Regions from separate parts of the Methylobacterium komagatae genome, predicted to be linked through region 3. Evidence: predicted binding sites of a transcription regulator. Region 3 holds the regulator's gene; each other region holds the start of a gene.

What was found. The regulator PhoB, encoded in region 3, activates phosphate uptake and scavenging genes when phosphate is short. The targets are predictions, from matches to a motif close to TGTCATNNANCTGTCAT.
Region 1: the regulator PhoB is predicted to act here: its motif matches at 7,326-7,342, upstream of ACFQE0_RS27115 (NAD-glutamate dehydrogenase).
Region 2: the regulator PhoB is predicted to act here: its motif matches at 2,150-2,166, upstream of ACFQE0_RS17305 (YdcH family protein).

The regions. Positions count from the first base shown of each region.
Region 1 covers NZ_JBHSWN010000001.1:5,459,598-5,469,973, forward strand. The annotation lists partial or broken gene guaB (IMP dehydrogenase) at 1-887, opposite strand, end outside; gene ACFQE0_RS27085 (DUF3313 domain-containing protein) at 1,043-1,930, opposite strand; partial or broken gene ACFQE0_RS27090 (DHA2 family efflux MFS transporter permease subunit) at 2,156-3,591, shown strand; gene ACFQE0_RS27095 (DoxX family protein) at 3,595-4,089, opposite strand; gene ACFQE0_RS27100 (multidrug effflux MFS transporter) at 4,179-5,333, opposite strand; gene ACFQE0_RS27105 (MFS transporter) at 5,517-6,806, opposite strand; gene ACFQE0_RS27110 (MarR family winged helix-turn-helix transcriptional regulator) at 6,834-7,256, opposite strand; gene ACFQE0_RS27115 (NAD-glutamate dehydrogenase) at 7,403-10,376, shown strand, end outside.
Region 2 covers NZ_JBHSWN010000001.1:3,459,846-3,470,221, reverse strand. The annotation lists gene ACFQE0_RS17310 (propionyl-CoA synthetase) at 1-1,759, opposite strand, end outside; gene ACFQE0_RS17305 (YdcH family protein) at 1,957-2,136, opposite strand; gene ACFQE0_RS17300 (YdcH family protein) at 2,310-2,528, shown strand; gene purE (5-(carboxyamino)imidazole ribonucleotide mutase) at 2,607-3,101, shown strand; gene ACFQE0_RS17290 (5-(carboxyamino)imidazole ribonucleotide synthase) at 3,098-4,192, shown strand; gene ACFQE0_RS17285 (tetratricopeptide repeat protein) at 4,478-5,350, shown strand; gene ACFQE0_RS17280 (3-hydroxyacyl-CoA dehydrogenase) at 5,343-6,674, opposite strand; gene ACFQE0_RS17275 (NAD(P)H-dependent flavin oxidoreductase) at 7,063-7,959, shown strand; gene ACFQE0_RS17270 (complex I NDUFA9 subunit family protein) at 7,999-9,189, opposite strand; gene ACFQE0_RS17265 (hypothetical protein) at 9,396-9,578, shown strand; gene ACFQE0_RS17260 (MBL fold metallo-hydrolase) at 9,594-10,376, opposite strand, start outside.
Region 3 covers NZ_JBHSWN010000001.1:4,425,782-4,436,157, forward strand. The annotation lists partial or broken gene ACFQE0_RS21970 (outer membrane protein assembly factor BamD) at 1-854, shown strand, start outside; partial or broken gene recN (DNA repair protein RecN) at 1,035-2,701, shown strand; gene ACFQE0_RS21980 (hypothetical protein) at 2,840-3,037, shown strand; gene ACFQE0_RS21985 (hypothetical protein) at 3,043-3,288, opposite strand; gene pstS (phosphate ABC transporter substrate-binding protein PstS) at 3,609-4,649, shown strand; gene pstC (phosphate ABC transporter permease subunit PstC) at 4,750-5,724, shown strand; partial or broken gene pstA (phosphate ABC transporter permease PstA) at 5,738-6,630, shown strand; gene pstB (phosphate ABC transporter ATP-binding protein PstB) at 6,702-7,484, shown strand; gene phoU (phosphate signaling complex protein PhoU) at 7,516-8,229, shown strand; gene phoB (phosphate regulon transcriptional regulator PhoB) at 8,440-9,135, shown strand; gene ACFQE0_RS22020 (protein-disulfide reductase DsbD family protein) at 9,137-10,376, opposite strand, start outside.

The sequences.
Region 1 (10,376 bases), 1.0 Mb from region 3:
ATCAGCGCCTGGGCACCCTCGCGGGTGGCGACGTTGCCTGCCACCACCTGCACCGCGTTGGACAGCTGCTTCACGCGCCGCACGCTATCGAGCACCTTGATCGAGTGACCGTGGGCGGTATCCACGACGATCACGTCGCAACCGGCGTCGATCAGGCGCTCGGCTCGCTCGAAACCGCCATCGCCGGTAGTCGTCGCGGCGGCGACACGCAGTCGGCCCTGCTCGTCCTTCACGGCGTTCGGGTAGGCGACGCGCTTCTCGATGTCCTTGACGGTGATCAGGCCGATGCAGCGGTAATGGTCATCGACCACGAGCAGCTTTTCGATGCGGAATTGGTGCAGCAGACGCTTGGCCTCGTCCTGCGTCGTGCCCTCGCGGACGGTGATGAGCCGGTCGCGGGTCATCAACTCGGAGACCGGCTGGCTCGCTTCGTTAGCGAAGCGCACATCGCGGTTGGTCAGGATGCCGACCAGCTTGCCGCGATTGCCGTTCGGCCCGCGCTCGACCACGGGGATGCCGGAGATGCGGTTGGCCCGCATCACCTCAAGGGCATCCGACAAGGTCTCGTCCGGGTGGATGGTGATAGGGTTCATCACCATGCCGGACTCGTACTTCTTCACGAGGCGGACCTGCTCGGCCTGCTCCGGCGGCTCGAGGTTGCGGTGGATCACGCCGAGCCCGCCCATGGCGGCCATGGCAATGGCCATCGGCGCCTCGGTCACGGTGTCCATCGCCGAGGACATGATCGGCATGTTCAGGGCGATGTTACGAGTGAGGCGGGAGGCGATGTTCACTTCGGTCGGCATCACCGACGAGGCGGCGGGCCTCAACAGCACGTCGTCGAAGGTCAGGCCCTCGATGATCGACGCGGAACTGAGTCGGGCCATGTGCCAACGGTCCTTGGAGCGAGCGGCGCGGGTCGCGCGGCGGGGAGCGGGTTGGCAAGTGCCCCTATCACGCTCCCTGCCGCCACGCCAATGCGGGGACGCCGCAGCGCAGCACGCGTATGTGCATGGCTCGCGGTTTTTTGGGGGTGTGGCGGTCAGCGGGCCGGGACGGCCGGCCCCTTGTCGCTGAATTCCGGCGGCAGGCCGATATAATCGGTCAGGATCCCATCGACGCCCGGAGCGCGCCCGAACGCTTCGCAATCCGGATCGAGCGGCGCCTCGCCCAAGATGGTCACGCGGATGCGGTCCCAAGTCGGCAGGGTGTTGGCAGCCGTGAACGGATCCTCGCCCCGGGCGAGCAGGTAGCCGAAATCCTGGCCGAAATCGCCGGCGAGGTCGTAGGGGTCGCTGGACGCCGCGAAGCGCGGCTGGCTCGTGAAGGAATTCGCCGCGCCGCCCCAGATCATCGCGGCGCGCTGCTGGTGGTGCCGGTCGAGCGCTTCCGCTTCCACAGTAAGGCTGCCGAGGCCGATTGGCACGCGTGGGATCGGGATGCGGCCGATCCCTTCCGCGAAACCGACGCCGACCTGCGAGGCGATGGTCACAGCCGCCGAGCCTGCAATGGTGGTGCCTGCGCCGATCAGGTTCGTCGGCTCGACGCGCGTAACCTGCGCGCGGACGGTGAGGTCCGCGTCGCGGCTCGTCACCACGTCGTACTTGAGCGAGAGATCGTAGCAGAGCGCCCGGTCTGCGTTGTTGGCGATGAGGCGACGGTCGGCTGCCGTAAGCGGCGCTGAGCCTTCGACATTCGCCGGGAAGGCGGTCGGGATGATGCGCACGGTGCGCGCACGCTCCACGGCGGGCCGGTCGATGAACAGCCGGGCCTCGGTCGCGGTGGAGGTTGAACGCTCCAGGCGGTCGTAACGGGTCAGCGAACCGGTGCTGTTGAGCACGACGGTTCCGCAGGCCGCGACCCCGCTCAGCAGGGCCGTTGCAGCCAACAGGCGAGACAGGGCGCGACGGTCGGGCCGGCTGAACAGCATCCGCTCTCTCAAAGGTATCGCTCGCAATGGAGCGCCCGTCACGCGGGCCGGACCGGATACATCCCAGTCCTTCGGCGAAGCTTAGCCCTCACAGCCTTGTGAGGATAGCGGCCAAGCTCCGGCTGCCCTCTCGCCGGTCGGTGTCTGTGGCTTCGCGGATACAATCGTGAAACGCCGCAGTGAGAAAGGCCGCAACCCACATTGGATTTGTGCGTCTCCCGTCCGATGCCTGCCTCCTCCAAACTCTCCACCCGGATCGTCCCGCTCACCGTGGCGACCGCCTTGTTTATGGAGAACACCGATTCCACGGTGATCGCGACCGCCTTGCCGAGCATCGCGGCGAGCCTTCACGAGGACCCGATCGCCCTGAAACTGGCCCTGACCTCCTATCTGGTCAGCTTGGCGATCTTCATTCCGGTGAGTGGCTGGGCGGCCGACCGGTTCGGCGCCCGCACCGTGTTCCGGGCCGCGCTCTGCGTGTTCCTGGCCGGGTCGCTCGCCTGCGCGGCGGCGAATGGGCTCGGCTCCTTCGTGGCGGCGCGCTTCCTGCAAGGTATGGGCGGGGCGATGATGGTGCCGGTCGGGCGCCTTGTGGTCCTGCGTTCTGCGCCCAAGGCGCAACTCGTCACCGCCCTCTCCTATCTGACCCTTCCGGCCATGGTCGGCCCGGTGATCGGGCCGCCGCTCGGCGGTTTCATCACCACCTGGCTCGATTGGCGGTGGATCTTCTTCATCAACGTGCCGATTGGCATCGTCGGATTTATCCTGGCGACGCTCTACTTCGAGGATCTGCGTGAGGAGGAGCGCCCTCCCCTCGACGTGCTAGGTTTCGTCCTGCTGGGCGCGGGGCTCGCGTCGCTGATGCTCGGGCTCGCATCGCTCGGACGGCATCTGCTGCCGGCTTCCGTCACCTGGGGGTGCTTCGTCGCAGCTCTGATCCTGCTGCCCTCCTACTTCCGGCATTCCCGGCGGGTGGATCACCCGGTCGTGCGGTTGGATCTGTTGCGCTACCCGACCTTCCGCGCGGCGGTGACCGGCGGCAGCCTGTTCCGCATCGGCACGGGCGCGATCCCCTTCCTGCTTCCGCTGATGTTGCAGATCGGCTTCGGGCTCGATCCCCTACGCTCGGGTCTCATCACCTTCGCCGCGGCGGCCGGGGCGATGTTCGTGAAGACCATGGCGCCCGCCATCCTGCGCCGCTTCGGCTTCCGCCGCGTGATGGTGATGAACGCGCTGCTGGCGTCGGGCTTCCTGGCCGTGAACGGGCTTTTCACGGAGCACACACCCCATCTCATCATGCTGGCGGCTCTGTTCGTGGGCGGATGCTGCCGCTCGGTTCAGTTCACCTGCGTGAACGCCATCGCCTACGCCGATCTCGACAAGCGCCAGATGAGCGCCGCCACGAGCTTCGCCAGCGTGGCGCAGCAACTCTCGCTGAGCCTCGGCGTCACCTTCGGCGCGCTGGCTCTGGAGGGGCGGCAGCCGCCCACGGGCGGACGGCGATCGAGGCGGCTGATTTCGGACCCGCCTTCCTGATCGTCGCCGCGATTTCCGCCCTGTCGGTCTTTCCGTTCCGTGCCCTCTCACCCGAGGCAGGCGCCGAAGTGTCGGGACGGCGGATTGCGGCGAGCCCGTCGAACGTCTCGCATGGCCGCAATTGACCGTCAGGCCGCGCGGGCCTGCGGGGCTCGGCGTCCGCCACCGGACTTGGCGCTGCCCTTCGCGGCGGGCTTCGCGCGTGGCGCGGCCCCTCCAAGACGCCAGCCCTGCCAGCTCCAGCCGCCGGGCCCCGTGACGGCATAAAGCAGGTAACCGCCCGCGAGGCCGAGATCGGCGAGCATGAGGGTTCGCTCGGCCACCATGGCCGGGCCGCTCAATTGCCAGAAGGAATGAAGCACGCAGGCTGTCGCAGCAGCGAACAGGCCGAGCGCGACGCCCGTGATGCGTGGCAGCACGCCCAGGATCATCGCCAGCGGCCCGAACACCTGCACCACGACGGCCGTGGTCGCCACCGCGTTCGGGAAGGGCACGCCCTCGCTCGCCAGCGTCAGGGCGAAGCCCGACACATTCAGCGCGCGGGCGATGCCAGTCGGTAGCAGAGCCGCCGCTAGAAACAGGCGCGCGGCGAGCAGGGTGGCATCGTGGGCGCGGGCGATCATGGCGTTTGTCCGAGGCGGGCGGCGATCCCGTCAGACTCGCGACTTCGTTTGAACGGCCCGTTAAGCGCAACCGTAAATCAAGTGGATGATCAGAGCCCGAACATCCGCCCGCGCTCCGTCCAGACCACGACCAGCAGCGTCAGCCCGCCGAGGACGGCATAGCCGATGCCGATGGGCAGGACAGTTCCGTCGAAAGCGTGGCCGATCAGGAAGCCGCAACCTGCGCCGAGAATCGTCGTGTAGCAGCCGAGGAACGACGAAGCGGTACCCGCGACCGAACCCAGCGGTTCGAGCGCCAGCGCGTTGAAGTTCGGCATGGCGAAGCTGATCAGGAACTGGTTCATCGCCAGCACGCCCAGGAACAGCGCCAGAGGCGGATGCCCGCCGAAGGCAAGACCGATCACCACCTGCAACACCCCGACCAAGGTGAAGGCCAGGGTTCCCGCTTGCGACAGGCGGCGCATGCCGAAGCGGCGAACCGCGCGGGAGTTGATGAGCGTCGCCGCGCCCATTGCCCCAGCCACCAGCCCGAAGGCCAGAGGAAATAGCGGGCCAAGTTGGTACAAGCCGGTATCGAACACCTGCTGCGCCGAGCCGACATAGCCCATAATGCACCCGGTCAGCAGCCCGAGGGCCGTCGCGTAGCCTACGGCGACGCGGGTCGAGAGGGTGAGCCGTACGGCCGAGGCCGTCGCCTTCAGGGAGAGCGGGCGCCGGTATTCCGGGTGCAGCGTCTCCGGCATCCGCCAGCCGAACCACGCCGTGAGAATGAAGGCGAGGATCAGCATCGAGACGAAGACGTAGACCCACGAGCCAAAGGCCAGCATCGCCCCGCCGATGGCCGGGGCGATCATGGGAATGATGAGGAAGACCATCATGATGAGCGACATGACGCTCGCCATCTCACGCCCGGCGAAGCGGTCTCTCACGATGGCGGTCGAGAGCACGCGTCCGCCCGCAGCGCCCATCCCCTGGATCACCCGCGCCGCGAGTAGCCAGCCGAAGCTCGGCGCCAGCATCGCCAGGACGCAGCCCGCCACGTAGACACCGAGGCTCGCGAGCAGCACCGGACGCCGCCCCAGCGCATCCGAGAGCGGCCCATAGATGATCTGCGCCGGTCCGAAACCGAGCATGTAGACATAAACGAGAAGCTGCAGCCGGTTCGGATCGGATACGGCGAAGCGTGCTTCGATGGCCGGAAAGGCTGGAAGCAGGTTATCGATGGAGATCGCCGTCACCGCCATCATCAGCGCGACGATGGCGACGAATTCCGTGAAGCCGGGCCCATGCCAGGCGCGGCTCGTATCGGCGGCCTTCACGGTCGGAAGGGCATCAGACAAAACTAGACTCGCGGAGCGTGGGGGCCGGTGGCGAAGCGTATCGGCCACCGTCCTTGTAACGCCCAACTGCTCCGCGTCAGCCGCAGTTCAGGCTGGCAGCGGACGCATTCCGGCTTCGGCTTCCGGGCGCTTTCCGACGAACATCGCCATCATCGCTGCCACGAGGCAGAGGATGCCCGCCGCCACGAAGGCTTCGTAATAGGTGCCGCTGCCAGTTCGGGCGACGCCTGCGAGCCACGCCGCCGAGGCGGCACCGATCTGATGCATGGCGGCGATCCAGCCAAACATCAGTGCCGCATTCTCCTCACCGAACGCCTTGCCCGCGAGGTTCACCGTGGGCGGCACGGTCGCGATCCAATCGAGCCCGTAAAAGACGGCGAACAGCGACAGGCCGTAGAAGCTGAGATCGAAGGAGTAGGGCAGGAAGATCAGCGAGAGGCCGCGTAGCGAATAGTACCACGCCAGGAGCTTGCGCGAGTCGAACCGGTCAGTGAGCCAGCCCGAGGCCGTGGTGCCGATGAGATCGCACACACCCATCAGCGCCAGCAGACCGGCGGCAGTGACCTCCGGGATGCCGTGGTCGAAGCAGGCGGGAATCAGGTGGGTGCCGACCAAGCCGTTGGTCGAGGCGCCACAGATGAAGAATGTGCCTCCCAACAGCCAGAAATCCTTGGAGCGCAAGCCCATGCCGAGGCCGCGCAGGGCGCGCTTGGCCGGGTTCTCAGTGAGGACGGGCTTCGGCTGAACTTGCGTCTCGCCATAGCGCGGCAGGCCAAGATCGGACGGGCGATCCCGCAAGAGAAGGAAGACAAGAGGCAACAGGACGAGGGTCGCCCCGGCCACCGTGAAGGATACCGTCCGCCAGCCGTAATCGGTCGACAGCCGCGCGAGGAGCGGCAGGAACACCAGCTGGCCCGTGGCGCTGCTGGCCGTCAGCAGGCCGATGACGAGGCCTCGGCGCTCGCCAAACCAGCGCCCGGCTACGGTCGCACCCAGGACGTTGGCGACCATGCCGGAACCGGAGCCGACCACGATGCCCCACAGCAGCATCATCTGCCATGGCGTCTGCATCATGCTGGTGGCGCTGGTGCCGATGGCGAGGACGATGAGCGCCCCGCAGACCGAGGCACGCAGGCCGAACCGCTCAATGATCGCTACCGCGAAGGGGCCGATCATCCCGTAGAGGAAGATGTTGATAGCGATGGCGATGCCGATCGTCGCCGCGCTCCACCCGAATTCCTTCTCCCACGGCACGATCAGCACGCCCGGCGTTGCACGCACGCCGGCTCCGACCAGCAGGACCACGAAGGTCACCGCTGCGACGACCCAGGCATAATGAAAACGCGGCGCGGGGCGCGTTTGAGCGGAAAGGGGCATCGCTTCGGGTCTCCAGAGCCTCTGCGGTTACTCGGCGCTCAAGGCGCTGGCCAGCGCCCGCACCGAGCCGGGATCGACCCGCCGCGAAATCCTGTCCTGTGCACTGCGCCAATGGGGCATGGCTTCGGACAAGGTCGCACGCCCGGCATCAGTCAATTCGACGAGGCGGCTTCGCGCGTCTGCCTCGTCCGCGCCGACACACACGAGGCCGCGACGCTCCAACGGATCAAGGTTGCGCGCCATGGTGGTGCGCTCCAACGAGGCTTCTGCGGCAAGGCGCGTGACGGGCAGCGTCCCGCAACGATCGAGAATTTTGAGGATGGCGAATTGCGTCACCCTCAAACCCGTAGGCTTGAGGGCCTGATCGTACAGCGAGGTCACAGTGCGGGCCGCCCGCCGCAATGCACCGCAGGTGCAGACCTCTCGCTCATTGGCAAATGCCTCGCTCATATTTGCGTGTATATGCACCTATTTGTGTTCGGGCAAGCGGGTGACGGATGCGTGCGTTCGACTCCCCGTCGTCGGGCCACCGTCATCGACTCGCGCAAGGGCTCTGCTAACGCTTCGCGGCCAGCCACCCGGTACGGGAGATGTGCATGACCCTCGAGACCGCGACCGCCCTCTCCTCGCGCGAGGAGCGCAGCGCCCGAAGCGGGTTGATCGACGCGGCGGCGGATCTTGTGGCGGGCCAGGGCGGTCCCGGCGGCTTCGTGCGCGACCTGTTCGGCCGGGTCCCGCCGGAGGATCTGACACCCTACCCAGCCGAGGCCCTTGCGGAGATGGCGGGCCGCGCGCGGGACTTTCTCTCGACGCCGCGCAGTCCCGGCGATGCCGCGCGGCTGCGAATGTCCGACCTGTCGCTGATGCGCGAGGGTCGTATGCGGGACCTGACGGTCATCGACATCGTCAACGACAACCGCCCCTTCCTGCTCGATTCGACCCTTGCGGCCCTGACCGCCCAAGGGCTCACCCCCTACCTCGTCGCCCACCCGATCCTCGGCGTCGAGCGCGATGGCAACGGCGCATTGATGCGCGTCGTCGGCGAGACGACCGCCGACGCGCAGGGCGCGCTGGCCCGTGAGAGCCTGCTGCACATCCATCTCGACCGGCTTGAGGGTGAGGCGCGCAAGTTCCTGGAAGCGAACCTCGTCGAGGTTCACCGTGACGTGGCCTATGCCGCTGCCGACCACGACGCGATGCGCGCCCGGCTCGCTTCCTTGGCCGAGAGCGTCGGACGCACGCCCTCCCCGCTCCCCGAGGCGGAGACGGCAGAAGCCCGCGCTTTCCTGAACTGGCTGGGCGACGGCCATTTCACCCTGCTCGGCATGCAGGAGCACGGCATTCAGGGAGAGCAGCATCCGCTTGTGCCCGGCTCCAGCCTCGGCGTGCTGCGCGATCCCGGAACGGCGGTGCTTCGCCGGGGCGGCAGCCTCGTGGATTACACGCCGGAGATCCTGGCCTTCCTCGAAGAGCCGCAGGCGCTCATCATCACCAAGGCCAGCGCCCGGTCCCGCGTCCGCCGGTCTGACCATCTCGACTATGTCGGGGTGAAGCTGTTCTCGCCGGAGGGCCGCCTGTCCGGTGAGATTCGCATCGTCGGACTGTTCACCGCCGCCGCCTATGCGAGTCCCGCTCGCGAGGTGCCGGTGATCCGCCGCAAGGTCGAGGCGGTCTTGGACCGCGCGGGGCTCGACCCGACGAGCCATGCCGGGCGCTCCCTTCTCGCCGTGCTGGAGACCTACCCCCGAGACGATCTGTTCCAGATCGACATAGACCGGCTGACCCGCTTCGCGCTCGGCATCGTCGATCTCGCGGACAGGCCGCGCATCCGCGTGCTGTCCCGGCCGGACCGGTTCGGACGCTTCGTCTCGCTGCTCGTCTACGTGCCGAAGGACCGCTACGATTCGCGCATCCGGGCGCGGATCGGGGCCTATCTGGCCGAGAGCTATGGCGGGCGGCTCTCCGTCGCGCAGCCGGATTTCCCGGAAGGGCCGCTGGCCCGCACCCACTACATCATCGGCCTATCCGATGAGGCGTTGCAGGAACGCGACCCGGCGGCGCTCGAAGCCGGCATCGCAGGGATCGTCCGCACCTGGGCCGACGGGCTTCGCACGGCGCTTTCCGACGGCGTCCCCGGCGCCCGTGCGCGCAATCTCGCCGCTCGCTACGCCGAGGCGTTTTCCGCCGCCTACCGCGAAAACTTCCTGCCCGAGGCGGCGGTCGCCGACATCGCGATCCTCGAATCCCTCGGTGAGGATAATCCCCGCGCCGTCTCCATCGGCCGCCGCGATACCGATCCGCCAGCGCAGATCCGCCTGAAGGTCTTCTCCCGCGGGACGGCCATCGCCCTGTCGGATCGTGTGCCGGGTCTAGAAAATCTCGGCTTCCGGGTGATCAACGAACGGACCTACCGCGTCCAGGTGCCCGGCTCGGGCGAGGCCGAGCGGGTCTGGCTCCACGACATGCTGATCGAACGCGCCACGGGTGCTGCGATCGACGTCGCGGCGCTGGAAGTGCCGCTCGAGGCGGCGATGCTCGCCATCGCCGACGACCGGGCGGAATCGGACGGCTATAACCGCCTCATCGTCGAGGCCGAGTTACCGTGGCGGGAGGCGGCGCTTCTCCGGGCGCTTGGCCGCTACCTTCGTCAGCTGCGCATCCGATACGGCCAGGATTACATCGCCAGCACCCTGGCACGACATGGCGGGATCGCCCGCGAATTGGTGGCGCTGTTCAAGGCCCGGTTCGACCCCGCCGTGACGGGGGATCGCGACGAGGCGCAAGCCGAATGCCGCGCCAGGATCGAGGTGGCCCTGTCCGAGGTCACGAGTCTCGATGACGACCGCATCCTGCGCCGCTTCGTGAACCTGATCGAAGCGGCAATCCGCACGAACTTCTTCCAGAGCGACGAGGCGGGCGCCCCGCGCGGTACGATCAGCTTCAAGTTCGCCTGCGCCAAGGTTTCGGGGATGCCCCTGCCCCGGCCGCTGTTCGAAATCTTCGTCTATTCGCCCCGCGTGGAGGGTGTGCACCTGCGCTTCGGCTACGTGGCGCGCGGTGGCCTGCGCTGGTCGGATAGGCCGGAGGATTTCCGCACCGAGATCCTGGGCCTCGTGAAAGCGCAGCAGGTGAAGAACGCGGTGATCGTTCCTGTCGGCGCCAAGGGCGGCTTCTTCCCGAAGCGCCTACCGCCCGCCTCCGACCGGGCGGCGTGGATGGCCGAGGGCACCGAAAGCTACCGGATCTTCATCCGCACGCTGCTTGAACTCACCGACAACATCGTGGACGGCGAAATCGTGCCGCCGCCGAACACCGTGCGGCAGGATCCCGACGACGCCTATCTCGTCGTCGCCGCCGACAAGGGTACCGCGACCTTCTCCGACATCGCCAACGCCATCTCCATCGAGAAGGGCCATTGGCTCGGCGATGCCTTCGCGTCCGGCGGAAGCCAGGGCTACGATCACAAGGGCATGGGCATCACCGCTCGCGGCGCCTGGGAGGCAGTGAAGCGCCACTTCCGCGAGATGGACATCGACACCCAGTCCGACCCCTTCACCGTCGTCGGCGTAG
Region 2 (10,376 bases), 970 kb from region 3:
GCACGGTGAGCGCCAGCTTGAATGCCGCCACCGGTCCGATCTCCTCACGGACCTTGGCGACGAGTTCGCGCTCGATCTCCGCAGGATCGCGGGACACACGGGCCTTGAGTACGACGAAACCGCAGGGCACCTCGCCCTTCAGGGTGTCGCGGATGCCGATCACCGCGCATTCCGCGACGTCCGGATGGGCAGACAACACCGCCTCCATCCCGCCCGTCGAGAGCCGATGCCCGGCGACGTTGATGATGTCGTCGGTGCGTCCGAGCACGGTGATGTAGCCGTCATCATCAATGATGCCCGCATCCGACGTGTCGTAATAGCCGGGGAAGGTGGAGAGGTAGCTCTCCCGCATCCGCTGGTCCGAGCCCCACAGCGTCGGCAGGCAGGCGGGCGGCAGGGGCAGCCGGATGGCGATGGTGCCCATCGTGCCGCGCGGCACCTCCTTGCCTCCCTCGTCGAGGATGCGCACGTCGTAGCCCGGCATCGGCACGCAGGTGCTGCCATGCTTCACCGGCAGGAGACCGAGCCCGATCGGGTTGCCCGCGATCGGCCAGCCCGTTTCCGTCTGCCACCAATGGTCGATGACCGGCCGGTCCAGAACCCGCTCGGCCCAGGCCACGGAATCGGGGTCCGCCCGCTCGCCTGCCAGGAACAGGGAGCGGAAGGACGAAAGATCGTAATCGCCGACCAGCTCGCCCTGCGGATCCTCCTTCTTGATCGCGCGCAGAGCGGTCGGGGCCGTGAACAGGCACACCACTTTGTGCTCGGCCAGCACGCGCCAGAAGGCGCCCGCATCCGGCGTGCCCACCGGCTTGCCCTCGTAGAGAACCGAGGTGCAGCCGTGCAGGAGCGGCGCGTAGACGATGTAGCAGTGGCCGACGACCCAGCCGATGTCGGAGGCGCAGAAATAGGTCTCGCCCGGCGCGACGCCGTAGAGATTCGGCATCGACCATGCGAGCGCCACGAGATAGCCGCCCGTGTCGCGCACGACGCCCTTCGGCTTGCCCGTCGTGCCCGAAGTGTACAGGACGTAGAGCGGATCGGTGGCGTCGACGCTCACGCATTCCGCCGTGGCGCCCTTCGCCTTCGCGGCGGCGATGGTCTCGGCCCAGTCCCGGTCCCGCTCCGGCGTCAGCGCCGCCGCACATTGCGGGCGCTGGAGGATCAGGCAGGCACCGGGCTTGTGCGCCGAGGCGGCGATGGCCGCGTCGAGCAGTGGCTTATAGGCCACCACGCGGTTCGGCTCGATGCCGCAGGAGGCGGCGAGGACGACCTTCGGCTGCGCGTCTTCGATGCGTTTGGCGAGTTCGTTGGCCGCGAAGCCTCCGAACACCACCGAGTGCACCGCCCCGAGCCGGGCGCAGGCAAGCATCCCGAACAGCGCCTCGGGCACCATCGGCATGTAGAGCACCACGCGGTCGCCCTTGCCGACGCCGAGATCCCTCAGCACGGCGGCGAGCGTCGCGACCTCGTCGCGCAAGTCGCCATAGGTGATGGCGCGCTTCGTGCCGCTGACGGGCGAATCGTAGACGATGGCGTTCTGGTCGCGGCGGTCGCTGTCGGCGTGCCGGTCCACGGCGTTGTAGCAGGCGTTGAGCCGTCCATCCGGAAACCAGCGGCCGTAGGGACCCTGGCCCGGGTCGAAGGCACGCTTTGGCGCACGGTCCCAGTGGAGTGCCCCGGCCGCACCGAGCCAGAACGTCTCGGGATCGCGCATGGAGGCCGCATGGGTCTCAGCGTAGCGGCTGGCTGTCGTCATCGATTCGGCGCTTCCTCGCGGCCCGCTCTCCGGCGGTGGCGTGAAGGTAGCTGATTCGGCCGCTCGGGGGAGTCAAGCGAGGCTCGTCCCTTTGGGCAGTCAGGCTGTCGCCGCCGTCATTGGCTTGCCGGTCGCCCGAAACGAAAAACCGCGCCGCCCGTGAGGACGACGCGGCCTTTCGCGATGTCTGGGAAATGTCAGTGCAGGGTGCCGTTGGCCTGCAGCCGGTTCATCTCGTCCTTGAGATGAAGTTTTCGGCGTTTGAGTTCGGCAATATGCTGGTCGCTAGACGAGGGCTTGTGGATGGCCTCCTGAATCTCACGCTCGAGGGCTTCGTGCTTCCGGGCGAGTTGGCTCAGATGCGTCTGCAGCGACATGAGGCGAATCTCCTGTCATCGTTCTGACACCGTCAGACTGGCACAGGTTCGCGCACCTGTCGAAGCGTTTTCGCTGGGCATCCTTTCACAAGGGTTGTACCCATCGCTTGCTCCCCGCTGAGGCGTGACGCATGCTTCTGACCTTCGAAGGGTGTACGGTTTCCCAGGGCGTGATGGCGGCTGAGTCGGGTGACAACGGACAGGCTGACCTCGAGTCCGAGCTGGCCCGCCTCCGCGAGGAACATCGCGATCTCGACAGCGCCATCGACGCGCTGGAGCGGAGCGTGGCCGGAGACCAACTCCAGATCCAGCGCCTGAAGAAGCGCAAGCTCACCCTGCGCGACCGCATTTCCTACATCGAGGACATGCTGACGCCGGATATCATCGCCTGAAGGCGGTGGGTTCGCGTATCCCACGCCTTGCGATCCGCGATCCGCGCGGTTAAGCGCCCTCTTTTGCTGGAACCACGCATGTCGGCGCCTCCCGTCGCGATCATCATGGGCAGCCAGTCGGACTGGGCGACCATGATCCATGCCGCGCAGACCCTCGATGCGCTGGCCGTGCCCTACGATGCCCGCATCGTCTCGGCGCACCGCACGCCGGACCGGCTCGTAGCCTTCGCCAAGGGCGCCCGTGACGCGGGCTTCAAGGTGGTGATTGCGGGCGCGGGCGGGGCGGCGCACCTGCCGGGCATGGCCGCGTCCATGACGAGCCTGCCGGTTTTCGGCGTGCCGGTGGAATCGAAGGCCCTTTCGGGTCAGGACAGCCTTCTTTCCATCGTGCAGATGCCTGCGGGCGTGCCGGTGGGCACCCTGGCCATCGGCCGGGCGGGTGCGGTCAATGCGGCGTTGCTGGCCGCGGCGGTGCTCGCTCTTTCGGACGAGGCCCTGGCGGGCCGCCTCGACGCGTGGCGCGCCGCGCAAACTTCCTCGGTGGCCGAACGGCCGGAGACTCAAGGACCGTGACGACACGTGCGATCGCCCCCGGCTCGGTGCTCGGGATCGTCGGTGGAGGCCAACTCGGCCGGATGATCGCCCTGGCGGCGGCGAACCACGGGCTCAAGGTCCATGTGTACGCGCCCGACGCGGACAGCCCGGCCTTCGACGTCGCCGCGCGCACGACCTGCGCCGCCTATGACGACGAAGCGGCGCTCGCCGCCTTCGCGGCTTCCGTCGATGTCGTGACCTACGAGTTCGAGAACATCCCCCGCGCGACCGCGGAGGTGCTGGCGCGCCACGCGCCGCTGCACCCCAACGCCGACGCCCTGGCCACCACGCAGGACCGGCTGTCGGAGAAGGAATTCATCAACCGCCTCGGCATCCCGACGGCGCCGTTCCAGGCGGTCGACACCCCCGACGACCTCGCGCGCGCGCTGGACGTCATCGGTCTGCCCGCCGTGCTCAAGACGCGGCGCTTCGGCTACGACGGCAAGGGCCAGCGGATGATCCGCGAACCCTTCGAGGGCGACCGGAACGCGATCTTCGCCGAGTTCGGCGGTGCGCCGCTGATTCTCGAGGGCTTCGTGCCGTTCGAGCGTGAGGTCTCCGTCGTGGCCGCGCGGGCGGCGGACGGGAGCTTCGCCGCCTTCGACCTTTGCGAGAACGAGCACCGCAACCACACCCTCGCCTTCACCCGCGTGCCCGCCCAGGGCGTTTCGCCGGAGACGGCCGAGGAGGCAATCCGCATCGCCCGCAGCATCGCGGACGCGCTCGATTATGTCGGCGTGCTGGCAGTGGAGATGTTCCTCGTGCGCGAGGGCGGGGAGCGCCTCGTGGTCAACGAGATCGCCCCGCGCGTCCACAATTCCGGCCACTGGACGATTGAGGGCGCCCTCTCCTCGCAGTTCGAGCAGCATGTGCGCGCCGTCTGCGGCTGGCCGCTTGGCAGCGCGGCCCGCACCGGCGGCCTACCGTGCGAGATGGAGAACCTGATCGGCGATCAGGTCGATGCATGGCGCGACCTGCTGGCCGAGCCCGGCGCGCATCTGCACCTTTACGGAAAGGGCGAGTCGCGCCCCGGCCGCAAGATGGGCCACGTGACCCGCCTCAAGGTCTGAATCGCGACCGGCCGCTGAGGCCGGTGTGCCACACCGGTCAACCCTCGAGGTCGCCGGAGCGGCGGATTTCGCGGGGCGGTGGCGCGGGCCATACCTTCGCCACATCCCGCCGCTTCCAACGATTGCAAGGTTCGCCCGGTCGTGATCGCGGCCCGGCTTAAGGGGGCATTCACCGCCTTGCGCGAATTTGCGCGCGGATTGCCGGAACCGGTCGCTGAGCGCCGGGGCGGACAGGGTTTTGGTCGGGGCACCGCGGGACAGGGTGGCTCCCGGGAGAATGGGGCGATGACGCAACGCAACGGGCTCGTTTCGAAGGCCGCGCTGGTCGGCGCGGCGGCGATCGCGGCTGCGGGGCTGGCGGGCTGCGAAACCGTGGGCTCCGCCGCGGGTGCGCGCCAGTACGCCGTCCTCGAGACGGATACGACGGGGGCTACGTCGAGCAACATCGCCTCCCTGTCGGAGGTCGTGCAGCGCAACCCCAATGACGCTGCCGCCTACACGACGCGCGGCGCCGCCTATGCCCGCGCAGGCCAGTTCAACGAAGCCATCGCCGACTTCACGAAGGCGATTCAGCTCGATCCGAATTCGGCTTCGGCCTACAACAACCGCGCGCTGGCGAGCCGCCAGATCGGCCGGGACTCGGCGTCCCTTCAGGACTTCTCGAAGGCCATCGCCATCGATCCGAATTATGGCCCGGCCTATATCGGCCGCGCCAATGTCGAGCGTGCGCAGGGCAACCTCGACGGTGCGCTCAGCGACCTTAACGTCGCGATCCGCCTGAGCCCGGAATCGGCCGAGGCGTATCACGCCCGCGGCCTCGTCAAGCAGAAGCAGGGGCTCGACACCCAGGCGATCGCCGATTTCGACGCCGCGATCGACCGCAACCCCTTCGTCTCGGCGCCCTACGCCGCGCGCGGCCAGAGCCTGATCGCCACGAACCAGTATCCGAAGGCGATCGAGGACTACAACGCGGCGCTCAACGTGAACAACAAGGACGCCACGTCCTGGGCCTATCGCGGCCTGGCTTACGAGAAGTCCGGCCAGCGCAAGGAGGCGTTGGAGAACTACCAGCGCGCTGCCGGCATCGATGCGAGCAACGCGGTCGCCAAGTCCGGCCTGTCGCGCCTCCAGGGCGGCCTCGGCTCCGTCTTCAACTGAAGCACCCGCCCTCGGCGGCGAGCCTCGCCAGGAGCGGGGCGGGCTTCAGGGTGTCGTCGCCGGTTGCGGCGGCGAACTGAAAGAGATCGGTGGCGATCCGGTCGAGGCCGATTTGGTCGGCCCAGTACATCGGGCCGCCCCGCCACGCCGGCCAATTGTAGCCATTGATCCAGATCGTATCGATGTCGCCGGGTCGCGCCGCGATGCCCTCCTCAAGGATGCGCGCGCCCTCGTTGACCATCGGGTACATCAGCCGCGCTACGATCTCGTCGGCGGTGAAGCTGCGCCGGGCGATGCCGTGTTCGGTGGCGATCCGCCCGATCAGCGCCTCGACCTCCGGGTCTCGCGTGCCGGTGCGAGCGCTGTCGGGATAGAGGTAGAACCCTCGCCCGGTCTTCTGGCCGTAGCGGCCCATCTCGGCGAGGGAATCCGCCACGGGTGCACGGCCTCCGAAATCTTTGCGCGACCGCCAGCCGATATCGAGCCCGGCGAGGTCACTCATGGCGAAGGGCCCCATACGGAAGCCGAACTCCGTCACCGCCGCGTCGATCTCATGCGGCAGGGCGCCTTCAAGGAGCAGGCGCTCGCCCGCCTGACTGCGCTTCTCCAGAATCCGGTTGCCGACGAAGCCGAAGCACACGCCCACCGCCACCGGAAGCTTGTTGAGCCGCCTGACGAGGTCGAGGGCGCTCGCCAGCGCATCAGGGGAGGTCTTCTCCGCGCGAACCACCTCCACGAGGCGCATCACATTGGCCGGGCTGAAGAAATGCATCCCGAGCACGTCCTGCGGCCGATCGGTGACGGCGGCGATGGCGTCCACGTCGAGATAGGAGGTGTTGGTGGCCAGGATCGCGCCGGGCTTCGCCACACGGCTTAGGTCGGAGAAGATCGTGCGCTTCACGCCCATCTCCTCGAACGCCGCCTCGATCACGATGTCGGCCTCCGCCGCATGGGCCAGACCGACCGCTCCGGTGATCCGGCTGATCCGCGCATCCCGCTCGGCCTCGGTGATCGAGCCGCGCTTGGCCGAGCCGGCATAAAGTCCCCGTACCCGGTTGAGCCCCTGTGCCAGGGCGCCCTGCTCGGTCTCAATGACCGTCACCGGGATGCCCGCATTGGCGAAGCACATCGCGATGCCGCCGCCCATCGTCCCGGCGCCGATGATCGCGGCGCGGCTGATATCCCGGCGGGGCGTGTCATTGGGCAGGCCCGGAACATCGGCGGCCTCGCGCTCGGCGGAGGTGGCGTGGCGCAACGCCTTCGAGCGCGGATCATCGCCCGCCTCCCGGTCGGCGGCGACACCGTGGTCGTCTCGCTCGCTCACGACATCCTCCCGTTCCGCTCAGCGGAATGTTGTTCTGCTTCAGCGCTATTGTGACCGCCAGACGGACCTTCGAACCGAGGGCTGAAGCAAGGGCGTAGAGGCCTATTGCAACGATGTCCTGCCCTGCGGAACATCGCAATGGCCTCGTTTGACAGGTCCGGCGGGGGCATGCGAACCAGCGTGCCGCCGCGAGACGGGACTCAACCCGCTGCGGAGCGAAGCGGTTGCGGGAAGCTCCCCGCAAGACCGAGGGAGAACGCCGCGTGACGTGCCGGATGAGAGTTTCGTGCCGCCCGATGCCGGGAGCCCGCTCGTGAGCGCCGCCGCCGAGAGCCGCCTTCCCCCGGTGCTGCGCGGGCGGCTTACCCTTCCGGTCATCGCCTCGCCGATGTTCATCGTCTCGGGGCCGGACCTCGTGATCGCGCAATGCCTTGCGGGTGTGGTCGGCTCGTTCCCGGCGCTCAATGCTCGGCCACAGGCGATGCTGGACGAGTGGCTGACGCGGATCAAAACCACGCTCGCCGACGCCCAGGCCGCCGACCCTGCGCGAAAGATCGCCCCCTTCGCGGTGAACCAGATCGTCCACGCCTCGAACGACCGGCTGGCACAGGATGTCGAGACCTGCGTCCGCCACGAGGTGCCGATCATCATCACCAGCTTGCGGGCGCCGGATGCGGTGATCAAGCCGGTCCATGCCTATGGCGGCGTGGTCTTCCATGACGTGGTCTCGGTACGCCATGCCGAGAAGGCGTTGGAAGCGGGCGTCGACGGGCTGATCCTCGTCTGTGCTGGGGCCGGTGGCCATGCCGGCACCCTTTCACCCTTCGCTCTCGTCTCCGAGGTTCGCCGCTTCTATGACGGGCCAATCATCCTGTCGGGTGCCATCGCAACGGGGTCTGCGATCCTCGCCGCCCAGGCCATGGGCGCCGACCTCGCCTATATGGGCACGCGCTTCATCGCCACGCAGGAGGCGAACGCGGCGCCGGGCTATCGCGAGATGATCGCGGGCTCCTCGGCCAACGACATCCTCTACACGCCCTGCTTCACCGGCGTGCCGGGCAATTACCTGATCCCGAGCATCGTCAAGGCTGGGCTCGATCCGAACGCGCTGCCCGAGCGCGACAAGACCGCGATGAATTTCGGGGGCGACAAGGTGAAGGCGTGGCGCGACGTCTGGGGCGCGGGCCAGGGCGTCGGCAGCATCACCGATGCCCCGCCGACGGCCGAACTCGTCGCGCGGCTGGCGCAGGAATACGCTCAGGCGAAAGGACGCCTCGCGGGCTGAACCCGCGAGGCTCCGGCTCTCTCGGAAAGGGTGTTGGGCTTAGCCCCGCGTCCCCCACCGCGATCCCATGCGGCTGCTGCCCGCATCGGCGCCGATAGCCGGGCCGGCGGCGCGCTCGGGGCGGTGCGTGGAAGGCGCGGCCCCCGGCGTCGGAGCCAGGAGATCGGGCACGCCGGCGAGAGATTCGTTGCCCCGCCCTTCGGCGAACTGGCCCGCCTTGCGGAAGGTCCAGAGGTAGCCCGGCACGACGGCCTCGGCGGCGGTGGGGACGATGCCCAGGCCCTCAATCGTCCGTCCCTCGGCCTTGGCCGAGTCCGACACCACGTTGTCGGTCTGAAGCAGGGTGACCTGATCGGTGGTGAGCTTCAGTTCGTCCGGTAGCATGCCGAGCGTCAGGGTGTTCACGACCTCCAGCACGCGCGCCTGGATCTTGGCGATGGGCAGCGGCAGATCCACCACGACACGGCTGCGCTGCGTCACCTTGAGCATGTAGCGCACGAGCCGGTCGAGGGTCGCGACCTCGGGGCCGCCGAGTTCGTAGACCTTGCCCGGGGCGGCCTGCCCATCCACGGCGCGGGCGATGGCCTCGGCCACGTCACCCACGAAGACCGGCTGGAACCGGGTTTGCGCCCCGGCGAGGGGCAGCACCGGCAGGGCGCGGGCGAGCCCGGCGAAACGGTTGAAGAAGCTGTCCCCCGGCCCGAAGATCAGCGAGGGGCGCATGATGATCGCGTCCGGGCAGGCGGCGAGAACCCGGGCCTCGCCATCGGCCTTGGTGCGGGCATAGGCCGAAGATGAGTTCGCGTCGGCACCGATGGCCGAGACCTGGATCATCCGGGCGCCGTTTGCGGCGGCGGCGCGGGCAATGGCTCCCGCCCCCTCGGCCTGGAGCTTGGCAAAGCGCTGCGGCCCGCTCTCCTGGAGGATGCCGACGAGGTTGATGACCACGTCGGACCGCTCGCAGGCGCGGGTGATTGAGTCCGGATAGCGAAGGTTGGCCTGCACGGCCACGATCTGCCCGACCTTGCCGAGGGGCTGTAGGAACAGGGCCAGATCCGGCCGCCGCACGGCGACGCGGATGCGGTAGCCGCGCTTGGCGAGGGCCCGGACGACATGGCGGCCGAGGAAGCCCGAACCGCCGAAGATCGTCACGAGCTGCGAGTCGGGGCGCCGCGCCGGACCGGCGGGGGTTCCCTGCTGGGATTCAGCTGTCGTCTCCTGGCCGGTCATCACCGTCGTCTCGGGCTCCTTGCAGTGCGGGAAGCCACTGCCGGGGCTTCCTTAGCCCAACCGGAGCCCGCAGGGGAGAGGCCCACGGCACGCGCGACGTTGTGAAGACGCGATCCGTCTCACATGGGAACAGGCGGACGGCCGAATCATTCCCCGGACAGTCCGGTTCGACAGTCCAACGACGGGGGACGCTTATGATACTCGGAATGTTCGCTTCGGCGCTCGTCGCCGTGTTCGGCCTGCTTGTGGCCCTCGGCCGGATCGGCCATCCCATCGACGCGCAGGCGGTTTCGCCCTTCGGGTGGAGCGTGCTGATCGTGGGAGCGGCCCTGTTCGGGCTCTGCGCCTTCCGGTGCTACACCAATCCGCCGGGCAATCACCCGGCCTAACGGAAGATCGTGGGGTCAGGCGACCCGGATCCGGCGAACGACGCCGGATGCCGGGCCGAGTGCGTCCGGCAGGTCGACCTGCTCGGCGCCCACCACCACCGATTGATGCTCGCGGGCGATGAACGCACTCGGCATCGCAGCCTTGAGATCGGCCTCCATAGCGTGGAGCATCGTATCGGAATGGGCCGGATGAAGATGGATGATCGCCAGCGCCTTCACGCCGGCAGCCTCCGCAAGCTCGACGCCCTTCTGCCACGTGGAATGGCCCCAGCCGCGGCAGGTCGGATATTCGCAATCCGTGAACATGCCGTCATAGACCATCAGGTCGGCGCCGGAGACGAACTCGGCGAGCGCCGGATCCGGCCACGGATCACGATGCTCGATGTCGCTGATGATGCACAGGCGTCGGCCATTGTGATCGAAGCGATAGCCCACCGAGCCCTGCGGATGATTCAGCAGGATCGTGTCGACGCGGGTTCCGTCCTCGAAAACCAGGGGCTCGCCCGCCTCGAACCCGTGATGGGTGAAGGTGCAGCGCAGATCGTTCAAGGTAACCGGGAAGAGCGGCGGGGCGAACAGGCGGTCGAGGGCCGCACCGGCCGACTCGCCGCCGAGATTGCCGCAATAGGTATGGATGGTCCTGTCGCAGTCGAGCACCGCCGGCTTGAAGAAGGGCAGGCCCGCTGTGTGATCGAGATGAAGGTGGCTGAACAGAAGATCGACTTCACGCGGCAAGTCGGCGCGATGATTCTGTCCAAAATTGTACAGTCCCGAACCGGCATCGATAACGAACAGACG
Region 3 (10,376 bases):
CGCGGCCCTGGCGGCTCCGCTCGTGGCCGTGCTGGGCCTCGGCCTCGGCGGCTGCGACTTCGATCCCACCGGGATCTTCGCCGAGAAGTACAAGCCGGAAGTCATTCCGGATGTCCCCGCCGACAAGCTCTATAGTGAGGGCTTGGCGAAGATGGAGGACAGCGACTACGAAGGCGCCGTCAAGAAGTTCGACAGCCTCGATAAGACGTACCAGTATTCCGACTGGTCGCGTAAGGCGCTGTTGATGACGGCTTACGCGAATTACGAAGGCCAGAAGTACGACGACGCGATCAACGCCTCGAAGCTGTACTTGCAGCGGCACCCGTCCAGCAAGGATGCGGCCTACGCGCAGTACCTGATCGCCATGTCGAACTATAAGCAGATCCCGGACGTGACCCGCGATCAGGACCGGTCCGAGAAGGCGCTCGCCGCCCTTCAGGAGTTGATCCAGCGGTATCCGACCTCGGAATACGCATCCGACGCCAAGTCGAAGATCCAGATCACCCGCGACCAGGCTCGCCGGCAAGGAGATGGATATCGGCCGCTATTATCTGGAGCGGCGCAACTTCCCGGCGGCGATCAACCGCTTCCGCGACGTGGTGTCCAAGTATCAGACCACCCGTCACGCCGAGGAGGCGCTGGAGCGTCTGACCGAGGCGTACTGGGCGCTCGGCATCCCGCAGGAGGCGCAGAACGCCGCCGCCGTGCTGGGGCACAACTTCCCCGACTCGCCCTGGTACAAGGACGCTCACGCGCTCCTGGCCAATAACGGCCTCGAGCCGCGCGAGGAGAAGTCCTCCTTCCTGTCGAAGGCGTTCCGTTCCATCACCGGGCGCACCGCCTCGGCCGAGTAACGGCCCGTCCAGCTTGTGCGCGAAGGCCCGGAGCGAAGGTTCCGGGCCTTTTGCGTTCGGGGTGCCGCGTTCGGACGCCGCGAAGTTTTCGGGTGAAACCCGTCTCGGCCCGGCTTATGTACGCACTCCGTTCCCGGAAGCGTTTCCGGTTCCTCTCGACTCTGGGATGCCCGCCGCAGCATGCTCGCGCAGCTCGCGATCCGCGACATCGTTCTGATCGACAAGCTCGAGTTGAATTTCCGCGAGGGCCTCAGTGTCCTCACGGGAGAGACCGGCGCGGGTAAGTCGATCCTGCTCGATGCCTTCGCCCTGGCGCTCGGCGGGCGCGGCGATGGCCGCCTCGTCCGCTCGGGCGAATCGCAGGGCGGCGTCACGGCGGTGTTCGACGTCGCCCTCGACCATCCGGCCCGCCGGATCGCCGCCGAGGCCGAGATCGACACCGAGGGCGACCTCATCCTCCGCCGCACGCAGATGGCCGACGGGCGGACCCGCGCCTTCGTCAACGATCAGGCGGTGGGCGTGCAGGTGCTCCGGGCGATCGGCGCGGCCCTGGTGGAAATCCACGGCCAGCACGACGACCGGGCACTCGCGGATCCCGCCTCGCACCGGGCGATCCTCGATGCGTTCGGAGGGCTTCAATCGCATTCGGCCAAGGTCGGGACCGCCGCCCGTGCCCTGCGCGCAGCCCGCACCGCCTTCACCGAGCACAAGGAGAAGGTGGAGACTGCCCGGCGGGAGGCCGACTTCCTGCGCCATGCGGTGGAGGAACTCAGCGAGCTGAACCCGCTGCCGGGGGAGGAGGCGAGCCTCGCCGAGCGGCGCACGGTGATGCAGCAATCGGAGAAGGTCGCCCGCGAACTCAACGAGGCGCTGGACGCTGCCGGGGGCCGCATTCGGCCGTGCCGCATCTCTCGGCGGCCCTGCGCAAGCTCGAGCGCCGGGCGGCGCAATTGCCCGCCCTGGTCGATCCTTGCGTCGGTGCGCTGGATGCGGCCCTCGTCGCCCTGGACGAGGCCCGCGCCACCCTGGAGGCCGCCGTCGCGGAGGCCGAGTTCGACCCGCGCGAACTGGAGCGCGTGGAGGAACGGCTCTTCGCCCTCCGCGCGGCGGCCCGCAAATACAACGTCGCCGCCGACGATCTCGCGGACCTCGCCGGGCGCTTCGCCTCCGACGTGGCGGCGATCGACGCGGGCGAGGCGGAGCTCGCCGTCCTCGCGGCGGCCCAGGACAAGGCGGAGGCCGCCTATGCCGCCGCTGCCGAGGCCCTGAGCGCGGGGCGCAAGAAGGCCGCACGCAAGCTCGACGCGGCGGTGCAGGCCGAGTTGCCGCCCCTGAAGCTGGAACGCGCTCGCTTCATCACCGAGATCGCCACCGATCCGGCCTCTCGCGATGCGGCGGGAATCGATCGCGTGGAGTTCTGGGCGCAGACCAACCCCGGCACCAAGCCCGGACCGATGATGCGCGTCGCTTCGGGCGGCGAGCTGTCCCGGTTCATGCTCGCCCTGAAGGTGGTGCTGGCCGACAAGGGCTCGGCCCCGACCCTGATCTTCGACGAGATCGATACCGGCGTCGGCGGTGCGGTCGCGGATGCGATCGGCCTGCGCCTCGCTCGCTTGGCGGACACGGTGCAGGTCATCGCCGTCACCCATGCGCCTCAGGTCGCAGCACGGGCGGCGACGCATCTGCTGATCGCCAAGGCGCCGGTCAAGGGAGCGGGGAGGGTGGCTACCCGCGTCTCGACGCTGCCGGTGGAGGATCGCCGCGAGGAGATCGCCCGCATGCTCGCGGGCGCGACGGTCACCGACGAGGCCCGTGCCGCCGCCGCCCGTCTTCTTCAGGGAGCGTGAAGAGGTCTTAGTGTCGCAGTCAGGTCGTTAAGCTTAACGACAGGTTGACGGTAACGAGGAATTAACCAACCTGATCGACGGTGTCCGTCGCTCATTCCGGAAGGAGAGCGAGACGGTTTTCGGTGCGGGATTAAGACCATGAGCCGGATTGTCGCCGAGTCACGGACGCAAGCCCCCTCCGCCAAGTCGGGAACGGGCGTAGATACCGGCCATCTCGGGCAGAGCCTTCGCCGCGTCTACGAGGGCAGCATCGATACGCAGCCGATTCCCGACTCCCAGGTCGATCTGCTGCTGCGCCTGCGCCACAAGGAGCGTGATCGCCGTCAGGCGGTCTGATCGCGCTACCAGCGCCTCGCGCCGGGCTGGCGGCCGTATTCCGCCGCCCGGATCCGCGTGAGCACCCGGTCGAGATTCAGGAGAAGCCCGGCCTCTTCGCGCGCCGCCTCGTCGGCCTCGGCATCGTCCTTCGCGATCCGCTGCCGGGTCTGGACCAGGGCCAACGCCCGTTCCAGCGACTCGCGCTCCTCGTGAAGCTCGCGCCAGGCGGCGTCCGGATCCTGTCCCTCCTGCGCCGTCCCTGTCACCACGCTCCGTGTCCTTCTCGGCCCCATCTCCCGCGGCTTCGGATCCACGAGTCGATGCGACATCAACGCAGAGGTCCGCCATAGCGTGCCATGACCTGTGACGGGCGTTGAGGACACTGCATTTCCGGGCGGTTTCCAGGCCAGATCGAATCGAAAAATCAGATTCTTACCGCAGCGCGGAAGGATGTTCGCGGCCAGCTTGTCATAGGCCTGTCATACGACCTTCGTATCGCCCCCGAGCCCGGCCGGAGCTTTCCGCGCCCCTTGGATGTGCGCCGTATCGCCCCAGGGCAGCGGCGCGACTGACCGAGACGGAGACACCCTTGAGACCCTTCGCTTACGCGCTCGCCCTCGGCCTCGCGACGGCCCAGCTCGCCTCCGCGGCCCTGGCGGCCGACATCACCGGCGCTGGCGCCACCTTCCCCTTCCCGGTCTATTCGAAGTGGGCGGAAGCCTACCGCAAGGAGACCGGCACCGGCCTGAACTACCAGTCGATCGGCTCCGGCGGCGGCATCAAGCAGATCCAGGCCAAGACCGTCGATTTCGGCGCCACCGACGCCCCCCTGAAGGGTGAGCAGCTCGCCAAGGACGGCCTCGTCCAGTTCCCGACCGTGATGGGTGGCGTGGTCACCGTGGTGAACATCCCCGGCATCGAGCCCGGCAAGCTGAAGCTGACCGGCGAACTCATTGCCGACATCTACGCCGGCAAGATCGCCAAGTGGTCCGACCCGCGCATCGCCAAGCTGAACGAGGGCGTGAAGCTTCCCGACGCGAACGTGACCCCGGTCTACCGCTCGGACGCCTCGGGCACGACCAACATCTTCACGACCTACCTCTCCCAGGCCTCCGAGACCTGGAAGAAGGAATTCGGCGCCGCCACCACCATCTCCTGGCCCGTCGGCCAGGGCGGCAAGGGCAACGAGGGCGTCACCGCCACCGTGAAGCAGGTCCCGAACTCGATCGGCTACGTCGAGTCCGCCTACGCCAAGCAGAACAAGCTCGCCTACACGCTGATCCAGAACAAGGACGGCCAGTTCCCCGAGCCGACCGACAAGGCGTTCCAGGCCGCTGCCGCCAGCGCCGACTGGAAAGCCGCTCCGGGCTTCGGCATCTCGCTCACCAATCAGGCGGGCGCCGGGTCCTGGCCGATCACGGCCGCGACCTTTATCCTCGTCTACAAGGAGCCGGCCGACTCGGCGAAGGCCACCGAGGTGCTGAAGTTCTTCGACTGGGCCTACAAGAACGGCGACAAGCTCGCCTCGGACCTCGACTACGTCCCGCTGCCGGACAACGTCGTCGGCCTGATCCACGACGAGTGGAAGACCATCAAGGGCAAGGACGGCAAGCCCGTCTTCGGAATGTGATCCGGGATACGTGATCCGGGCCGGGAGGGGGCGACACGCCTCCTCCCTCGCATCGCGGGCACCGCCGCGATAACAGTCCATCACCTTCAGAGAATCGCGGATGTCCGCCTTGACGCAGTCCCTTGCCAGCGCCGAGACGCGCGCCGCCCCGCGCAAGGGGCCGAGCCGGGGGCTCGACGCGCTGTTCCGTGCTTCCTCCTACGGCGCCGCCATGCTGGTGCTGCTGGTTCTCGCCGGGATCCTTGGCTCGATCATCTACGGCGGCTGGCCCGCCTTCCGCGAATTCGGCTTCGGCTTCCTCACCTCGAGCGCCTGGAATATCGGCACCGAGCAATACGGCGCCCTCGTCGCCGTCATCGGCACGGTCGCCTCGGCGATCCTCGCCCTGCTGATCGGCGTTCCGGTCTCGCTGGGCATCGCGATCTTTCTCACGCAGCTCTGCCCCGGCTGGGCGCGCAAGCCCGTCGCGATGACGATCGAGCTGCTCGCGGCCGTCCCCAGCATCATCTACGGCATGTGGGGCCTGTTCGTGTTCGCGCCGCTCTTCGCGCGCTTCGTGCAGATCCCGGTCTCGAACCTCGTCGAGGGCATGCCGATCATCGGCACGCTGCTCTACGCCCGCGTTCCCTCGGGCGTCGGCATCTTCACCGCCGGCATCATCCTGGCGATCATGATCGTGCCGTTCATCGCCTCGATCGCCCGCGACATGCTCGAGCAGATCCCCACGGTCCTGCGCGAGAGCGCCTACGGCATCGGCTGCACCACCTGGGAGGTCGTGCGCCACGTGCTCGTGCCGCAGGCCGCGGTCTCGATCATCGGAGCCATCATGCTCGGCCTCGGCCGCGCGCTCGGCGAGACCATGGCGGTGACCTTCGTGGTCGGCAACGCCAACCGGCTCTCGGCCTCGATCTTCGATCCCTCGTCCACCATCGCCTCGCGGATCGCCAACGAGTTCAACGAGGCGGACGGGCTTCAGCTCAACGCGCTGATGGCGCTCGGCTGCATCCTCTTCATCATCACCTTCATCGTGCTGATCATTGCGCGGCTGCTGACCCGCCGCGTTCGGGCCGCCTGAGGAGACCATCGCCATGGACGCGACCAATCCCCTCGTGACGGCTCCGGCGCCACAGCGCGCCAGCCGCGTCCGGCCCGGCCGCCGGGTAGCGGACCGGATCCTGCGGGTCTCCTGCCTCGTGGCCACGGTGGTCGGGGCGATCGTCCTCGGCTCGATCCTGCTGATGCTGATCGTCCAGGGCGTCCAGGGCTTCAGCCCGTCCCTGTTCACGCAGCCGACCCCCGGGCCCGGCTCGGAGGGAGGCGGCATCGCCAACGCGATCCTGGGCAGCCTCGTGCTCACCACGATCGGCATCGTGGTCGCGACGCCGATCGGCGTGATGGCGGGCACTTATCTTGCGGAATACGGGCGGAACTCGAAGCTCGCGGACCTGATCCGCTTTCTCAACGACATCCTGCTCTCGGCGCCGTCCATCCTGATCGGTCTGTTCGTCTACACCCTGATGGTGCGGCCGATGGGGACCTATTCCGGCTGGGCCGGCGGCGTGGCGCTGGCGATCATCGCGGTGCCGGTGATCGTCCGCACCACCGAGGACATGCTGCGGCTCGTGCCGGGCACCCTGCGCGAGGCCGGCGCGGCGCTCGGCGCGCCCCCTCCGTCGTCATCACCAGCGTGACGTGGAAGGCCGCCTCGGCCGGCATCGTGACGGGCATCATCCTGGCGCTGGCCCGCATCGCGGGCGAGACCGCGCCGCTCCTGTTCACGGCGCTCAACAACAACTCCTGGTTCTCGGCCAACCTCATGGGCGGCGTCGCGAACCTTCCGGTGATGATCTACCAGTTCGCGCTGTCGCCCTATCCGAACTGGCAGGGCCTCGCCTGGGCCGGCGCCCTCCTGATCACCGGGACCATCCTGGCCCTGTCGATCGTCGCCCGCATCGTGATCAAGCCCCAGCGTTCCCGCTGACCCCGCGTGACGTACGACCCCACCACGAGGACATGACGATGAACGCCGCCTCCGCAAGGCCGACAGGTGCCATGGGCCACAACGCCCCTGCCGCCGGCCGGGCCGTCCGCATCGCCGTGAAGGACCTGAACTTCTACTACGGGTCGTTCCACGGCCTGAAGAACGTCAATCTCGACTTCTACGACCGGCAGGTGACGGCGCTGATCGGCCCCTCGGGCTGCGGAAAGTCGACCCTGCTGCGGTGCTTCAACCGCATCTACAGCCTCTATCCAGAGCAGCGCGCCGAGGGGCAGATCCTGCTCGACGGGCGCAACGTGCTCGATTCGAACGTCGACCTGAACGAGCTGCGCTCGCGCATCGGCATGGTGTTCCAGAAGCCGACGCCGTTCCCGATGTCGATCTACGACAATGTCGCCTTCGGCCTGCGCCTCTACGAGAAGCTGCCCAAGGCGGAGCTCGACGTCCGCGTCGAGGAATCCCTGCGCAAGTCCGCCCTCTGGGACGAGGTGAAGGACAAGCTCAAGCAGCCCGGCACCGGCCTCTCCGGCGGCCAGCAGCAGCGCCTCTGCATCGCCCGCACCGTGGCGCAGCGTCCGGAGGTGATCCTGTTCGACGAGCCGACCTCGGCCCTCGACCCGATCTCGACCGGCCGCATCGAGGAGCTGATGGAGCAGCTGCGCGATGAGTTCACCATCGTGATCGTCACGCACAACATGCAGCAGGCGGCCCGCATCTCGCAGTACACGGCCTTCATGTATCTCGGCGAACTGGTCGAGTTCGACCAGACCAACAAGATCTTCATGAACCCCACCGAGCGCCGCACGCAGGACTACATCACCGGCCGCTTCGGCTGAGCCACAGATCAGGATTCGCGGAGGTCTCGCCATGCCCGGCCATATCGTCACGTCCTACGACACGGACCTAGAGGACCTGCGCCGGTCGATCTCGGAGATGGGCGGCGTCGCCGAGAAGATGACCGGCGAGGCGACCCTCGCCCTCGCCCGCAAGGACGAGAACCTCGCCCAGGCGGTAATCCTGGCCGACAAGCGCCTCGACACGCTTCAGCGCGAGATCGAGGAAAAGGCGGTCCTGCTCATCGCCCGCCGCCAGCCCATGGCGGTGGACCTGCGCGAGACCATCTCGGCCATCCGCGTCTCGGGCGATCTCGAGCGCATCGGCGACCTCGCCAAGAACGTCGCCAAGCGCGTCACCGCCATCGCCGACCAGTCGCCCGCGCAGAAGATCGTGCTCGGCGTGCGCCACATGAGCGACCTCGCCGAGGGGCAGCTCAAGGACGTGCTGGACGCCTATGCGAGCCGTGACATCAAGGCCGCCCACGACGTATGGGAACGGGACGGCGAGATCGACGCCCTGTACAATTCCCTGTTTCGCGAGCTCCTGACCTACATGATGGAGGATCCGCGCAACATCTCGTTCTGCACGCATCTTCTGTTCTGCGCCAAGAACGTGGAGCGCATCGGCGATCACACCACCAACATCGCCGAGACCATCCATTATCTCCAGACCGGCGAGATCTTCATGGGCGAGCGCCCGAAGAACGACGCCTCGAACTACACGACGGTCGTGCCGGGCGCCTAAGAGCTCCTCACAAAACTCCCGTTCACCGGGAGTTCTCCCCCTGGCCTCGACGGCTTAGCGGGAGTTTCGTGAGAGGCTCTCAGGCCCGGCGAGACCCGACCCATCGACGGCGCGGTCCCCGCTCAGGAAGGCCGCGCGGCGTAACAGCGTTGCCTGGACCCCTCGGTCGCCTTCGGCCGGGGGCATCCGGCGTGGAATGGACCACCGGCCATGCGTGTCCTGATCGTCGAGGACGAAGAGGCGCTCACCACCCTCCTGCGGTACAACCTGGAGGCGGAGGGCTTCAGCGTCGATTCCGCCGCGCGGGGCGACGACGCCGAGTTGCTGCTCGCCGAGCGCACCCCCGATCTCGTGCTGCTCGACTGGATGCTGCCGGGCCTGTCGGGCATCGAACTCTGCCGCCGCATCCGGGCGCGGCGCGAGACCGAGCGGCTGCCGGTCATCATGCTCACCGCCAGGGGCGAGGAGGGCGACCGGGTGCGTGGCCTCGGCACCGGCGCGGACGATTACATCGTCAAGCCGTTCTCGGTGCCGGAATTGCTGGCGCGGGTGCGCGCCCTTCTTCGCCGTGCCAAGCCCGCCCATGTCGCAGACCGGCTGGCGGCGGGCGATATCGAGCTCGACCGCAGCGGTCATCGCGTCCGGCGCGGCGGCACCGAACTCCATCTCGGGCCGACCGAGTTCCGGCTACTCGAATTCCTGATGCTCAGCCCCGGCCGGGTCTTCTCCCGCGAGCAATTGCTCGACGGCGTCTGGGGCCACGACGTCTATATCGACGAGCGCACCGTGGACGTGCATGTCGGCCGCCTGCGCAAGGCGCTCAACGGGCCGCGCCAGACCGACCCAATCCGCACCGTGCGCGGCTCGGGCTACGCCTTCGACGAGACCTTCTCCCTCGAAGCGTGATCTACCGGACCGCGGCCGTGCGGTCGGGAATGGCGGACAGGGCTTCCAGCACCGTGCCCTCCGTCAGGATCTGCGGCAGCACCTGCGGCTCGCCCTGCGTGTAGAGCAGGTAGAGCGGCACGCCGCTGCGGCCGTAATCCTCGAGCAAACGGGTGATCTCCGGGTTCTGGTTGGTCCAATCGCCCTTCAGGTAGGTGACGCCCTTGGCCCGCATCGCCGCCTGCACGGACGGCCGCGACAGCGAGGTGGTTTCGTTGACGGCGCAGGTGATGCACCACGCCGCCGTCAGGTTCACGAAGACCGGGTGCCGCGCGTCGCGCAAGGCATCGAGCCGCGTCCGGCTGAAAGGTTCGGTGCCCTCGGACGCGGCTTGCGCCGTTGACAGTGCAGGCTGCTGCGACAGGCCGAAGCCCAAAGTCACCACGGCGATGACCGCGAGGCCTGCCAAACCCTGGAAGATGCGCTCCCCGACGGGCGTCGCGTTGCGGCTGCGCTCCCAGGCCCAGGCCGCGAAGCCCACGAGCACGACGCCGATGAGCGCTGCGAACAGGCCGCGCGCATCGACCTGCTGCGCCAGCACCCAGATCAGCCACGCCGCCGTGGCATAGACCGGGAAGGCGAGCGCCTGCTTCAGCGTCTCCATCCACGCGCCGGGGCGGGGAAGGATCCGCACGGCGCCGGGCCACAGGGTCAGGGCCAGGAAGGGCAGCGAGAGGCCGAGACCCAGGGCGGCGAACACCGCCAGCGCCACGGCGGGCCCCTGCGTCAGCGCGAAGCCCACCGCCGCGCCCATGAAGGGCGCAGTACACGGGGTGGCGACGAGCGTCGCGAGCACCCCGGTGAAGAACGAGCCCGAGAGTCCGGCCCGGCGGGTCAGGCCGTCGCCGATCCCGGCGAATCGGCCGCCGAGGGAGAACACCCCCGACAGGCTCAAACCCACCGCGACAAGGAGGTAGGCGAGACCGGCCACGACCGGCGCCGATTGCAACTGGAAGCCCCAACCGAGGCTCGCCCCGCCGCCCTTCAGGCCGATCAGCAGCCCGGCGAGGCCGAGGAAGCTCGCGAGCACGCCCGCCGTGTAGGCGAGGCCGTGGAGCCTCACGCGCCCGAGGCTCTCGCCCGACTGGCGGACGAGGCCGAGCACCTTGATCGACAGGACCGGGAAGACGCAGGGCATCAGGTTAAGGATCAGCCCGCCGAGCAGCGCGAGGCCGATCGAAGCCAAGAGCGTCGGCTGGTCC